Regions from separate parts of the Enterobacter wuhouensis genome, predicted to be linked through region 2. Evidence: predicted binding sites of a transcription regulator. Region 2 holds the regulator's gene; each other region holds the start of a gene.
The links. The regulator Fur, encoded in region 2, represses iron uptake genes when iron is present. The targets are predictions, from matches to a motif close to ATAATAATGAGAACNACTATCAA.
Positions count from the first base shown of each region.

Region 1: a site for Fur is predicted at 1,955-1,977, ahead of sodA (superoxide dismutase [Mn]). Genes of this name have one in related genera too.
Region 3: a site for Fur is predicted at 1,477-1,499, ahead of feoA (ferrous iron transporter A). Genes of this name have one in related genera too.

Region 1 covers NZ_CP142124.1:4,709,629-4,714,242, reverse strand. The annotation lists gene rhaR (HTH-type transcriptional activator RhaR) at 1-727, shown strand, start outside; gene rhaT (L-rhamnose/proton symporter RhaT) at 728-1,762, opposite strand; gene sodA (superoxide dismutase [Mn]) at 2,051-2,671, shown strand; gene yiiM (6-hydroxyaminopurine reductase) at 2,748-3,422, shown strand; gene cpxA (envelope stress sensor histidine kinase CpxA) at 3,521-4,614, opposite strand, start outside.
Region 2 covers NZ_CP142124.1:1,426,377-1,430,990, forward strand. The annotation lists gene chiP (chitoporin ChiP) at 1-1,328, shown strand, start outside; gene chiQ (ChiQ/YbfN family lipoprotein) at 1,376-1,702, shown strand; gene fur (ferric iron uptake transcriptional regulator) at 1,845-2,291, opposite strand; gene fldA (flavodoxin FldA) at 2,583-3,113, opposite strand; gene ybfE (LexA regulated protein) at 3,269-3,556, opposite strand; gene ybfF (esterase) at 3,685-4,458, opposite strand.
Region 3 covers NZ_CP142124.1:4,430,816-4,435,429, forward strand. The annotation lists gene VPX56_RS21210 (Tex family protein) at 1-1,204, shown strand, start outside; gene feoA (ferrous iron transporter A) at 1,540-1,767, shown strand; gene feoB (Fe(2+) transporter permease subunit FeoB) at 1,797-4,115, shown strand; gene feoC ([Fe-S]-dependent transcriptional repressor FeoC) at 4,127-4,363, shown strand; gene VPX56_RS21230 (YdgH/BhsA/McbA family protein) at 4,397-4,614, opposite strand, start outside.

The sequences.
Region 1 (4,614 bases), 1.5 Mb from region 2:
GGTGCTGGTGTGGCGCGGCAACGGCCTGCACGTCCTCAACGACCGGCCCTACCGCATTACGCGTGGGGATCTGTTCTACATTCGCGCAGAAGATAAACACTCCTACGCCTCGGTTAACGACCTGGTGCTGCAGAACGTCATTTACTGCCCGGACAGGCTCAGGCTTAACGTCGACTGGGCGGCCAACATCCCGGGTTTTCTTGATGCACGAGGAGAACCGCACTGGCGATTAAGCAGCAGCGGTATGACGCAGGTGCGGCAGGTTATCTCCCAGCTGGAGCAGGAGAGCCAGAAGAGCGACCCGGTCGCTAACCAGATGGCGGAACTGCTTTTTGCCCAGCTGGTGATGACGCTGAAGCGCCATCGTTATGCCACCGATAACCCCTCCGCCACCACGCAAGAGGCGCTGCTGGATAAGCTCATCACCACGCTTGCGGGCAGCCTGAACAGAAGCTTCGTGCTGGAGAAATTTTGCGAGCAGGAGCAGTGCAGCGAGCGTGCGCTGCGCCAGCAGTTCCGCACCCAGACGGGGATGACGGTCAACCACTACCTGCGCCAGCTGCGCATCTGCCACGCCCAGTATCTGCTGCAGCATACGGAGCTGATGGTAAGCGAAGTGGCGATGCGCTGCGGCTTTGAGGACAGTAACTACTTTTCGGTGGTGTTTAACCGCGAGGTGGGGATGACGCCGGTTCAGTGGCGTCATCGCAGTCGAAAGGCGGCGTAATCAGTTCGCCATGCCGAGGCCAACGATGTTGGCGGCAATGATAATCACCACGCAGCCCAGGCTCAGCACGCCCACCGGACGACGCCCGGCGTTGTTCCACTCCTTCAGCACCAGCCCAACCAGCCCGCCGCACAGCACGTAGAAGCTCATGTGCAGCATCCAGCTCATGTAGTCATACTGCGCCGGAATGCTGGCGTGGCCCCAGGCGTAGAAGAAGAACTGCAGGTACCACATCAGGCCGCCGAGCGCGGAGAGCAGCACGTTGGTGATGATGAGCGGTTTTGCCAGCGAGAAGTCGGCTTTTACCGACAGGTTCTTCACTTTTGCCAGACGAATGAAGCAGAAACCGAGGTTCACCAGCGCGCCGCCGCCCATGATCACCACGTAGCTTGGCAGGGCAACGTACAGCGGGTCGACGCCCAGCGCGGCAGCCGCTTCGTGCATCGGCTTGGCGGCGTTCATGGCGAACGACATGCCCGCCGAGAAGATGCCGCACATCACCGCCAGCAGCAGGCCTTTCTTCAGGTTGAACTCTTCGGCCCTGATGCCCATCTTGCGCTCTTTCAGCTGGCCCGCGCGGGTGACGATACCCACGCCGATCACCGCGACCAGCACGCCCAGCAGCGTCATTCGTCCGCCCTGCGTGTTAATCAGCACGTCGAAGTGACCGTTGAGGATCGGCGTCATCAGGGTGCCGACGATAAGCGTGATGCCAATCGCGATGCCGATGCCCATCGACATGCCGAGATAGCGCATGGTGAGGCCGTAGTTGATGTTGCCGATGCCCCACATCGCGCCGAACAGGAAGACCGGCAGCAGGGTAGAGGCGCTGAAGGAGGAGAAGTAGCCCCAGAAATCCGGGAGCAGCATGGCGCTAATGGTCCACGGCAAAATCAGCCAGGAGACGGTACCGCCTACGGACCACATGGTTTCCCACGACCAGCCTTTTACCTTTTTAAACGGGGCATAGAAACAGGCAGCACTGGCCGCGCCTATCAAATGCCAGAAAATACCCATCGTAATCGCATGATTCATTTTTACATCCTCATCGTTTTTATAGTCGGTGGCTTCCCGCCGACTTGATGAGTGTAAAAATTAGGCGGTTTGGGAACCTTCAGAAGGTTGCCGCACTTTTGTTCTGGATGGCAATCAGCACGTTAACCGCGTGAGCAGACTCACAATTCCGCTATTAATCGAAAAATGAATAACCTTATAAAAACTACGGCATTGATAATCATTTTCAATATCATTTAATTAACTATAATGAACCAACTGCTTACGCGGCATTAACAGCTGTGCCGCCCGACAATAATGGAGAGGATTATGAGTTATACACTGCCATCCCTGCCGTATGCCTACGACGCACTGGAACCGCATTTCGACAAGCAGACGATGGAAATCCATCACACTAAACACCACCAGACCTATGTGAACAACGCGAACGCCGCGCTGGAAAGCCTGCCAGAGTTCGCGAACCTGTCTGCTGAAGAGCTGATTACCAAACTGGACCAGCTGCCAGCTGACAAGAAAACCGTGCTGCGTAACAACGCGGGCGGTCACGCTAACCACAGCCTGTTCTGGAAAGGCCTGAAAACCGGTACCACCCTGCAGGGCGACCTGAAAGCGGCTATCGAGCGCGACTTCGGTTCCGTAGACAACTTCAAAGCGGAATTCGAAAAAGCCGCTGCAACCCGTTTCGGCTCTGGCTGGGCGTGGCTGGTGCTGAAAGGCGACAAGCTGGCAGTAGTGTCTACCGCTAACCAGGACTCCCCGCTGATGGGTGAAGCAATCTCTGGCGCATCCGGCTTCCCAATCGTGGGTCTGGACGTGTGGGAACACGCTTACTACCTGAAATTCCAGAACCGTCGCCCGGACTACATCAAAGCCTTCTGGGACGTGGTGAACTGGGACGAAGCAGCAGCGCGTTTCGCCGCTAAAAAATAAGGTTGCATTGACGCCTGTGAGAAGCGAGTCTGATGACTCGCTTTTTTTATACCCACAATCTGCGTAAGGAGCCGCGATGAGCTATCCCGTTAATGTATTCTCCGGAAAAATAAGGGATTACGATGGTAGTCGCCCGAGCGCTATTGCCAAACTGCAGGTTGACGGCGAACTCACCCTCACCGAGCTGGGGCTGGCGGGGGATGAGCAGGCGGAGAAGAAAATCCACGGCGGGCCCGAGCGCGCGCTGTGCCACTATCCGCGCGAGCACTACCCGTACTGGAAAGCCGAATTCCCCGAACAGGCGGATCTGTTTGTTGCGCCCGCGTTCGGCGAGAACCTCTCAACCGAAGGGCTGACCGAGCAAAACGTCTTTATCGGTGATATTTACCGCTGGGGCGATGCCCTGATTCAGGTGACGCAGCCGCGCTCGCCGTGCTTTAAGCTCAACTACCATTTTGGCATCAGCGATATGTCCGAGCAGCTGCAAATTGCGGGTAAGACCGGCTGGCTGTACCGCGTGGTGCTGGCTGGGCAGGTTTCTGCGGACGCGCCGCTTGAGCTGGCGTCGCGCCTGAGCGATGTTTCGGTGTATGACGCCTGCGCCATTGCCTGGCATATGCCGTTTGACGACGAGCAGTATCACCGCCTGCTGTCGGCGGCGGGGTTATCAACCAGCTGGACCAGAACGATGCAGAAGCGGCGCGTAAGCGGCAAGATTGAGGATAATTCGCGGAGATTGTGGGGTAAATAAGGCGACGCTTTACCCCTCACCCTAACCCTCTCCCCAAAGGGGAGAGGGGACTTGAACACCCTCGCCCCTTTGGGGAGAGGGCCGGGGTGAGGGGAAAACTACGAACGCTTATACAACGGTAGCCACAGCGTTAACCGCAGCCCGCCCAGCGGGCTGTCGTCGGCTTTTACCCAGCCGCGGTGCTGCTGCATGGCGGTTTCAACAATCGCCAGCCCCAGCCCCGTGCCGCCAGATTCGCGGTCGCGCGCTTCGTCGGTACGGTAGAACGGACGAAAAATCTGCTCGCGGTCTTCCGGGCTGACGCCAGGACCGTCGTCATCGACAATGACGGTAATCCCGTCTTTATCCACCGAGAACGCCACCTCAATCTTCGTGTGCGAGTAGCGCAGGGCGTTACGCACGATGTTCTCCAGCGCGCTTTCCAGCGTGTTGGGGTTACCGTACAGCGGCCACGGGCCCGGCGGGAAGTTGACGGTAAAGGATTTACCCATTTGCTCCGCTTCGAACGCCGCGTTGTCCAGCACCTCGTGCCACAGGTGATTGGCTTTCACCGTTTCGCTCACCAGCGCGTTTTTCTGCTGGTTACGCGACATCACCAGCAGATCGTTAATCATGCTGTCCAGGCGGTGGGCTTCCGTCTCAATACGCTCCAGCTCTTTGCTCTCACCGCTGCGGCGGCGCAGCAGGGCGGTGCCGAGCTGTAAGCGCGTGAGCGGGGTACGCAGCTCGTGCGAGATATCCGACAGCAGGCGCTGCTGGGCGGTCATCATGCGATCCAGCGCCGTTACCATCTGGTTAAAGCTGGTGCCGGCAGCAAGGAACTCCTGCGGGCCGGCTTCCAGTTCGGGATGCTGCCGCAGGTTACCCTGCGCCACTTCATCCGCGGCGTTTTTCAACTTACGCGCCGGTTTTGCCAGGCTCCATGCCAGCCATAGCAGCAGCGGTGAACTGACCAGCATCGTAACGATCAGGAGCAGGAGCGGGCGGTCAAACAGCAGGTTGATAAAGTCGGACTGGGAATTGCTCGCCGGGCGGATCAGGTAGAGCTGGTAGTTATCTTCCCCATCCCTGACGGAGAAAGGGCCCACCATCTCAACGCGACCGTATTTTTTCTTCTGTGGGTGATCGGCGTTATCCGCCTGGCCAATGAAGTTACGGATAATCTGCATTTCATTGCGATCGGCCCCAATGA
Region 2 (4,614 bases):
CTAAGGCAGAAGGATTCATCGATGATTCTACCCTCACGGGCGGTATTTATTACTGGCAGCGTGAGCGTGACCGTAAAGACGTCACAGAAGATAAATATAAAACCAACCTTTCTCACTCCACCTGGAACGCCAACCTGGACTTCCAGTCGGGTTATGTCGCCGATATGTTTGGTCTGGATATCGCCGCGTTTACGGCCATTGAAATGGCTGAAAACGGCGACAGCGCACACCCGAACGAAATTGCCTTCTCCTCCAGCAACAAAGCCTATAAAGAAGACTGGTCCGGCGATAAAAGCGGTATCAGCCTGTACAAGGCCGCAGCGAAATTCAAATATGGTCCGGTCTGGGCGCGCGGGGGCTATATTCAGCCAACCGGCCAGACGCTGTTAGCCCCGCACTGGAGCTTTATGCCGGGCACCTATCAGGGCGCAGAAGCCGGGGCGAATTTTGACTACGGCGATGCGGGCGCGCTGAGCTTCTCCTATATGTGGACCAACGAGTACAAAGCGCCGTGGCACATCGAGATGGACAAGTTCTATCAGGGCGATCGTAAAACCAAAGTGGATTATCTCCACTCTTTGGGTGTGAAGTACGACTTTAAAAATGACCTTGTCCTGGAAGCGGCGTTTGGTCAGGCTGAAGGCTATATGGATCAGTATTTTGCTAAGGCATCGTATAAATTTGATATCGCTGGCAGCCCGCTTTCAACCAGCTATCAGTTCTATGGCGCACGTGATAAAGCCGATGCGCAAAATAACTTAAAGACTAACGATGACGTCGCGCTGGCCAACGATTTATATGACGGCACGGCCTGGCTGCAGGCTTTAACCTTTGGCTACAAAATTGGCCAGGTCGATCTTCGTCTGGAAGGTACCTGGGTTAAAGCAGACGGTAATCAGGGCTTCTTCCTGCAGCGCATGACGCCAACCTACGCTTCCTCAAACGGACGCTTAGATATTTGGTGGGATAACCGCTCTGACTTCAACGCCAATGGTGAAAAAGCGGTCTTCTTCGGCGCGATGTACGATCTCAAAAACTGGAACCTCGCAGGCTGGTCGGTTGGCGCTTCCTACGCTTACGGCTGGGATGCAAAACCAAGCAGTGCACCAATCTACGATCAGAGCCAGCGCCTGAAAGAATCTGCCTACAGCCTGGATGCAGCATATGTACTGCAGGATGGTCGAGCCAAGGGCACGATGTTCAAGCTGCACTTCACGCAGTATGACAACCATTCCGATCTGCCAAGCTATGGCGGTGGCTACAACAACATCTTCCAGGATGAGCGTGACGTGAAATTCATGGTTATCGCACCATTCACTATCTTCTGATGAACGCGCCGGCGGGCTATGTCCCGCCGACATGGAGACTGCACATGATGAAAAAAATGGTAATCGTCGCGCTGCTGGCATCGGGGCTGGTGGGGTGTGCGCAGGATCGGGCGCAGAAAGAGGATTCACGTCTTAAAGAGGCGTACAGCGCCTGCATCAACACTGCACAAGGATCGCCGGAGAAAATCGAGGCCTGTCAGAGCGTGCTTAACGTGCTGAAGAAAGAGAAAGCGCATGAGCAGTTCGCGACGCAGGAGAACGTCCGCGTAATGGATTATCAGGCCTGCATTCAGGCGCGTAAAACCGGTAACGATCAGGACGTAGCGAAGCGTTGCGATAAGATCTGGGACGAGATCCGCAATAACAATAAATAAGTTGCTTTACGCCCGGTGGCGCTGCGCTTACGGGGCCTACAACGGTGTCACAGCCCGTAGTCCCCGTAAGCGCAGCGCCACCGGGCTTTTTTCAGGCAAAAAAAAGCCAACCTTACGGCTGGCTCAGAGTATGAACACTCACTTATTTTGCGTCGTGCGCATGTTCATTTTCGCGGCAATCGCCTTCTGCACAGTGACCGTAGAGGTACAGGCTGTGGTTGGTCAGGCGGATGCCGTGACGCGCGGCGATTTCACGCTGGCGTGATTCGATTGAATCATCGCTGAATTCAATGACCTTGCCACAATCGAGGCAGATCAGGTGATCGTGGTGGTGCTGCTGGGTCAGTTCGAAAACGGATTTACCGCCTTCGAAATTATGACGGGTAACAATGCCCGCGTCATCGAACTGGTTCAGCACACGATACACGGTTGCCAGCCCAATCTCTTCGCCCATGTCGATAAGACGCTTGTAAAGGTCTTCCGCACTGACATGGTGATTGTCTGGCCCCTGAAGCACTTCAAGGATTTTTAACCGAGGAAGCGTTACTTTCAGGCCAGCCTTCTTTAATGCGGTATTGTTGTCAGTCATGCGGAATCTGTCCTGTTGCTAAACGATTCACTTCTAAAGAAGAAGTGACAGAAAATGCACTTGGGATAATGCGTCTCATTATAGAACTGCCATGCCTAAATGAAAACTGCAAGTCTCAAGCAAAGTATGCTTATAAAAACGTGGTATCACCAACAAACTTGTTCGATGGCACCCACTTTTTACCAGGGGGATATTGTACAGGTCTGAGCGAAAAAGTTAAAAGTTTGTAGCAATTAATTTAATCGGTTTTACCTGGAAAACGGGCGCAGCCGGAGCTGCGCCGCAGGAGTATCAGGCGTTAAGGATGTCGTCCAGGTTCAGCTCTTCGCGAACCTGCTTAACCCATTTTTCAACGCGCTCAGCGGTGAGTTCCGGCTGGCGATCTTCGTCGATAGCCAGACCCACGAAGTGGTCGTCATCCGCCAGGCCTTTGGACGCTTCAAAGTGGTAACCCGCCGTCGGCCAGTGGCCTACGATAGCAGCACCGCGCGGCTCAATGATGTCGCGGATGGTGCCCAGCGCGTCGCAGAAGTACTCTGCATAGTCTTCCTGATCGCCGCAGCCGAACAGGGCAACGAGCTTGCCGTTGAAGTCCACTTCTTCCAGGGTTGGGAAGAAATCATCCCAGTCGCACTGCGCTTCGCCGTAGTACCAGGTGGGAATGCCCAGCAGCAGGATGTCATAGCCTTCGAGATCTTCTTTGCTGCTCTTGGCGATGTCGTGCACATCGGCAACGTCTTTACCGAGCTGTTTTTGAATGTTTTTTGCGATATTTTCGGTATTGCCGGTATCACTGCCGAAGAAAATGCCGATGATTGCCATGAGTAAAATAACCTCTTGAAACTTAATGGTATGGTGGCGCAATTTGTCCACGGATAAGGGCAATAATAGCAGAACAGGCAACCCTGCGGAAACAGCTATCGCGCAGGACTGCACTCTGTGCTACATGAAAAGGGTAATAAAGGAGATTTTCAGACTTATGCCTTGCCGCGCAATGTCTCAAGCTGGGTGATTAACATCTCTTCAATCAGCTCGCTGCGGCTGATGTTACGCGCCTCGGCCAGCTCATTCAGTGCATCGACGGCATCGGCATTGAGCTTCAGTTCGACACGCTTAAGCCCACGATTTTTATCGCGTTTAAGCTGGTTGCGTTTATTAATACGCAGCTGTTCATCGCGCGAAAGCGGATTCGTTTTCGGTCGTCCCGGTCGACGCTCATTCGCGAACAGATCTAGTGTCGTACGGTCCGTTTGTTCTTTGGCCATGATTCTGAGACTTCGGGGGAAACACGCCGCCCTGCTAATGCCCGGGCGATAAGCGCGCCATCATACATCAGCGAAAACGGCACGCCAACGACTGGAAGCCCGCAGACTTCCAGTCGCTGTCTTTTTAATCAATTCGCTGTATCAGTGAGATAGCGACGGATGGCACGCAGTACGGCGTCAGGCTTTTCGGCGTGAACCCAGTGTCCGGCACCGGCGATAACGTGGGCGCGCGCCTGCGGGAATTGTGCCAGCAGGGCGTCACGGTACGCGTCGGTGACGTAAGGTGAGTTCCCGCCGCGGATAAACAGGGTAGGGTGCGGCCAGGCGGGAATGCTTTCCCAACCCACGATGTTGTTGTACTGCTCCCAGAGCACCGGCACGTTAAAACGCCATTGCCCGTCGACGAACGACTTCAGCAGGAACTGCACGACCCCTTCCTCATCCAGATGCTCACGCATCACGGCGGCAGCCTGCTGGCGCGTCGCGACACCCGCTTCTGTGACCGCATTAATGGCGGCGAAGATCTCATCGTGACGGCGGACGTTGTAATCCACAGGCGCGACGTCAATGACAATCAGCCCGTTGATACGCTCCGGCGCAAGCGCCGTCAGGGCCATTACCGCTTTGCCTCCCATTGAATGCCCGATCGGCGTTACCTTCTTCAGGTTATGTGCATCCAGCGTATCCAGCAGATCCTGCGCCATCGCCGCGTAGGTCATCTCGTCGGAACGCCCGGAAAGGCCGTGATTGCGCATATCAACCTGTAAAATATCGTGATCGGTTACCAGATCGCGCGCCAGCACGCCCAGGTTATCCAGGCTACCAAACAGCCCGTGAACCAGTACGATGGGAGGATTATTGTTCGGCGATTGTGCAGATTGCGCTCGGGTATTCAATTTCATGGCAAAGTTCTTTTTTTACGTATGTCAGGTTAGGGTATCATGTTGACCATTCTGCCGCCCGGCTGCAAGGTTCCAGTTTAATCTGACTTTTGCCGCCAACCGGGTTTGACGCTATCCGCTGTTGGGATTTGACCCTATAATCCCAACGACTTGTAT
Region 3 (4,614 bases), 1.8 Mb from region 2:
AAAATACAACGTGGAGCTGGTCGCCATCGGCAACGGCACGGCGTCACGCGAAACCGAACGTTTCTACCTCGACGTGCAGAAGCAGTTCCCGAAAGTGACGGCGCAGAAAGTGATCGTCAGCGAAGCGGGCGCATCCGTCTATTCCGCCTCCGAGCTGGCGGCGCTGGAGTTCCCGGATCTCGACGTTTCCCTGCGCGGCGCGGTCTCTATCGCCCGTCGCCTGCAGGACCCGCTGGCGGAGCTGGTGAAAATCGACCCGAAATCCATCGGCGTGGGCCAGTACCAGCACGACGTGAGCCAGACGCAGCTGGCGCGCAAGCTGGACGCGGTTGTGGAAGACTGCGTGAACGCCGTCGGCGTCGATCTGAACACCGCCTCCGTGCCCCTGCTGACCCGCGTGGCGGGCTTAACCCGCATGATGGCGCAGAACATCGTGGCCTGGCGCGATGAGAACGGCCAGTTCCAGAACCGTCAGCAGTTGCTGAAGGTGAGCCGTCTGGGGCCAAAAGCGTTTGAGCAGTGCGCGGGCTTCCTGCGCATCAACCACGGCGATAACCCGCTCGATGCCTCTACCGTTCACCCGGAAGCCTACCCGGTGGTGGAGCGCATTCTGGCCGCGACCCAGCAGGCGCTGAAAGACCTGATGGGCGACAACGGCGCGCTGCGTAACCTGAAAGCGTCTGATTTTACCGACGAGCAGTTTGGCGTACCGACGGTCACCGACATCATCAAAGAGCTGGAAAAACCGGGCCGCGATCCGCGTCCTGAGTTTAAAACCGCGACCTTTGCCGACGGCGTGGAGACCATGAACGATCTCCTGCCGGGCATGGTGCTGGAGGGCGCAGTCACTAACGTCACCAACTTTGGCGCGTTTGTGGATATCGGCGTGCATCAGGACGGTCTGGTGCATATTTCCTCCCTCGCCGACAAGTTCGTTGAAGACCCGCACACCGTGGTCAAAGCGGGCGACATCGTGAAGGTCAAAGTGCTGGAAGTGGATCTGCAGCGCAAGCGTATCGCTTTAACCATGCGTCTCGACGAGCAGCCCGGCGAAACCAACGCGCGCCGCGGCGGCAACGGCGGTGGCCGCGAGCAGCAGCGTCCTGCGGCTAAAGCCGCGAAGCCGCGCGGTCGTGACGCCCAGCCGGCAGGCAACAGCGCGATGATGGATGCGCTGGCGGCGGCAATGGGTAAGAAACGCTAAGGCTGTTAACACCCCTCACCCTAACCCTCTCCCCAAAGGGGAGAGGGAACGATTACACCCTCGCCCCTTTGGGGAGAGGGCCGGGGTGAGGGGAAATATTATTCGAAATATATGAAACCGATTGCATATCCATATTTAAACCACCAATTATCACCCCGTTAACAAATACTCCCCTTTTCGTTTTCCAGGCAATTCGGCAAATATTGAGCAAGGTCAAACAAGCCGTAAATTAATACCGCAAACAACATTCCGTCACAGTTTTATTATTGCTGATAAAAACTATTCTCATTATCATCGCAGTGTAGATTATTTAACCTCTCGTGGAATCAGGCGCTATGCAATTCACTCCAGACAGTGCATGGAAAATTACCGGTTTTACCCGTGAAATTAGCCCGGCCTATCGGCAGAAGCTGTTATCGCTAGGCATGCTGCCCGGCTCATCATTTCAGGTGGTGCGCGTAGCGCCGTTGGGCGACCCTGTTCATATCGAAACCCGGCGCGTTAATCTGGTACTCCGAAAAAAAGACCTCGCGTTAATTGAAGTCGAAGCCTTATCTCAATAACACGCCAGCGGTTCAGCGAGTCTAAAACAATGAAAAAATTAACTATTGGCTTAATTGGCAATCCTAATTCCGGCAAGACAACCTTATTTAATCAGCTCACCGGCGCACGCCAGCGCGTGGGTAACTGGGCAGGCGTGACGGTTGAACGTAAAGAAGGCCAGTTCACGACGACGGACAACCAGGTCACGCTGGTCGATCTGCCCGGCACCTATTCGCTCACCACCATTTCATCCCAAACCTCTCTCGATGAGCAGATTGCCTGCCACTATATTCTGAGCGGCGACGCGGATTTATTAATTAACGTGGTCGATGCCTCTAACCTTGAGCGTAATCTCTATCTCACGCTGCAGCTGCTTGAGCTGGGTATTCCCTGCATCGTGGCGCTCAACATGCTCGACATCGCAGAGAAGCAAAAACTGCGCATCGACGTCGACGCTCTCTCCGCTCGCCTGGGCTGTCCGGTGGTTCCGCTGGTTTCTACCCGCGCACGCGGCATTGATGCCCTAAAGCTGGCAATCGATCGTCATGCGGGCAATGCCGACGTTGAGCTGGTGCACTACGCGCAGCCGCTGCTGCGCGAAGCGGACAGGCTGGCGCAGGAGATGGACAAATCCATGCCCGCCAGACAGCGCCAGTGGCTCGGCCTGCAGATGCTGGAAGGTGATATCTACAGCCGCGCCTACGCGGGCGATGCGGCAGATAAACTCGACGTTGCGCTGGCGCACCTGAGCAACGAGCTTGACGACCCCGCGCTGCACATTGCGGACGCGCGCTATCAGGCCATCGCCGCGATTTGCGACGTGGTCAGCAACGCCCTGACGGCAGAGCCAAGCCGCTTTACCGCCGCCGTGGACAAAATTGTGCTTAACCGCTTCCTGGGACTGCCGGTGTTTTTACTGGTGATGTACCTGATGTTCCTGCTCGCCATTAACATCGGCGGCGCGCTCCAGCCTGTTTTCGACGCCGGTTCCGTGGCGATCTTCGTGCACGGCATTCAGTGGCTGGGCTACACCCTGCATTTCCCGGAATGGCTGACCATCTTCCTTGCCCAGGGCATCGGCGGCGGTATCAACACCGTGCTTCCGCTGGTGCCGCAGATCGGCATGATGTATCTGTTCCTCTCCTTCCTGGAGGACTCCGGCTACATGGCGCGCGCGGCGTTCGTGATGGACCGCCTGATGCAGGCGCTGGGGCTGCCGGGGAAATCCTTCGTGCCGCTGATTGTCGGCTTCGGCTGTAACGTGCCGTCGGTGATGGGCGCACGCACGCTGGATGCGCCGCGCGAACGCCTGATGACCATCATGATGGCGCCGTTTATGTCCTGCGGCGCGCGTCTGGCCATCTTCGCGGTCTTTGCGGCGGCCTTCTTTGGTCAGCAGGGCGCGCTGGCGGTCTTCTCGCTGTACGTGCTGGGGATCGTGATGGCGATCCTGACCGGATTAATGCTGAAGCACACCATCATGCGCGGTGAAGCATCGCCGTTCGTGATGGAGCTGCCGGTGTATCACGTTCCGCACCTGAAGAGCCTGGCGATCCAGACCTGGCAGCGCCTGAAAGGCTTCGTTCTGCGCGCCGGTAAGGTGATTGTTATCGTCAGCATCTTCCTGAGCGCCCTGAACAGCTTCACCCTCAGCGGCCAGGCGGCGGACAACATCAACGACTCCGCCCTCGCCTCCGTCAGCCGCGTGATTACCCCAATCTTTAAACCGATTGGCGTGCATGAGGATAACTGGCAGGCAACCGTCGGCCTGTTCACCGGCGCGATGGCGAAAGAGGTGGTTGTCGGGACGCTGAACACGCTCTACACCGCCGAGAACATTCAGGAGCAAGACTTTAATCCGGCAGAGTTTAGCCTCGGCGACGAACTGCTGGGCGCCGTTGAAGAAACCTGGCAGAGCCTGAAAGACACCTTTAGCCTGAGCGTGCTGGCAAACCCAATCGAAGCCAGTAAAGGCGACGGCGAAATGGCGACCGGCGCAATGGGCGTAATGAGCGAGAAATTCGGCAGCGCCTCCGCGGCCTACAGCTATCTGATCTTCGTTCTGCTCTATATCCCGTGCATCTCGGTGATGGGGGCAATTGCCCGCGAGTCCAGCCGCGGCTGGATGGGCTTCTCCATATTGTGGGGGCTGAACATCGCCTACTCGCTGTCGACGGTCTTTTACCAGACCGCTAACTTTAGCCAGCATCCGCGTTACAGCCTGGTCTGCATCCTGGCGGTGATCCTGTTCAACGTGGTTGTGATGGGCCTATTGCGCAGGGCGCGCAGCCGCGTTGATGTCAACCTGCTGGCAACGCGTAAAACGCCAACTACCTGCTGCGACAGCCCGGCGGGCGACTGTCACTGAGGGGCAAACAGATGGCATCGTTGATTCAGGTTCGTGATTTACTGGCGCTGCAGGGGCGAATGGAGGCAAAACAGCTCAGCCTCAGCCTGCACACGCCGCAGCCGATGATCGATGCCATGCTGGAAAGACTGGAAGCGATGGGAAAAGCCGTGCGCATTCAGGAAGAGCCCGACGGGTGCTTATCGGGAAGCTGTAAAAGCTGTCCGGAAGGTAAAGCCTGTCTCAGGGAGTGGTGGGCGCTGCGTTAACAAAGCCGGGCAATGCAGCCCGGCTTTATTGTATTACTTATACACGTCCGCGGTTGCACGCACGTCTTTGGTGTATTTCTCTGCGCTGGTGATCACGTAGTATTTCCCGCCCAGCTCATCCGCCTTCTTGGACAGCTCGCGCTTCGCGTCCATTGGCGCGGTGGTGTCAGACGTTGTGATCTCACCCACTTTGGTCAGATTCATATCTTTGACTTTATCTTTTGCCAGCTCTTCTGCAGCAAGCGCGCCGA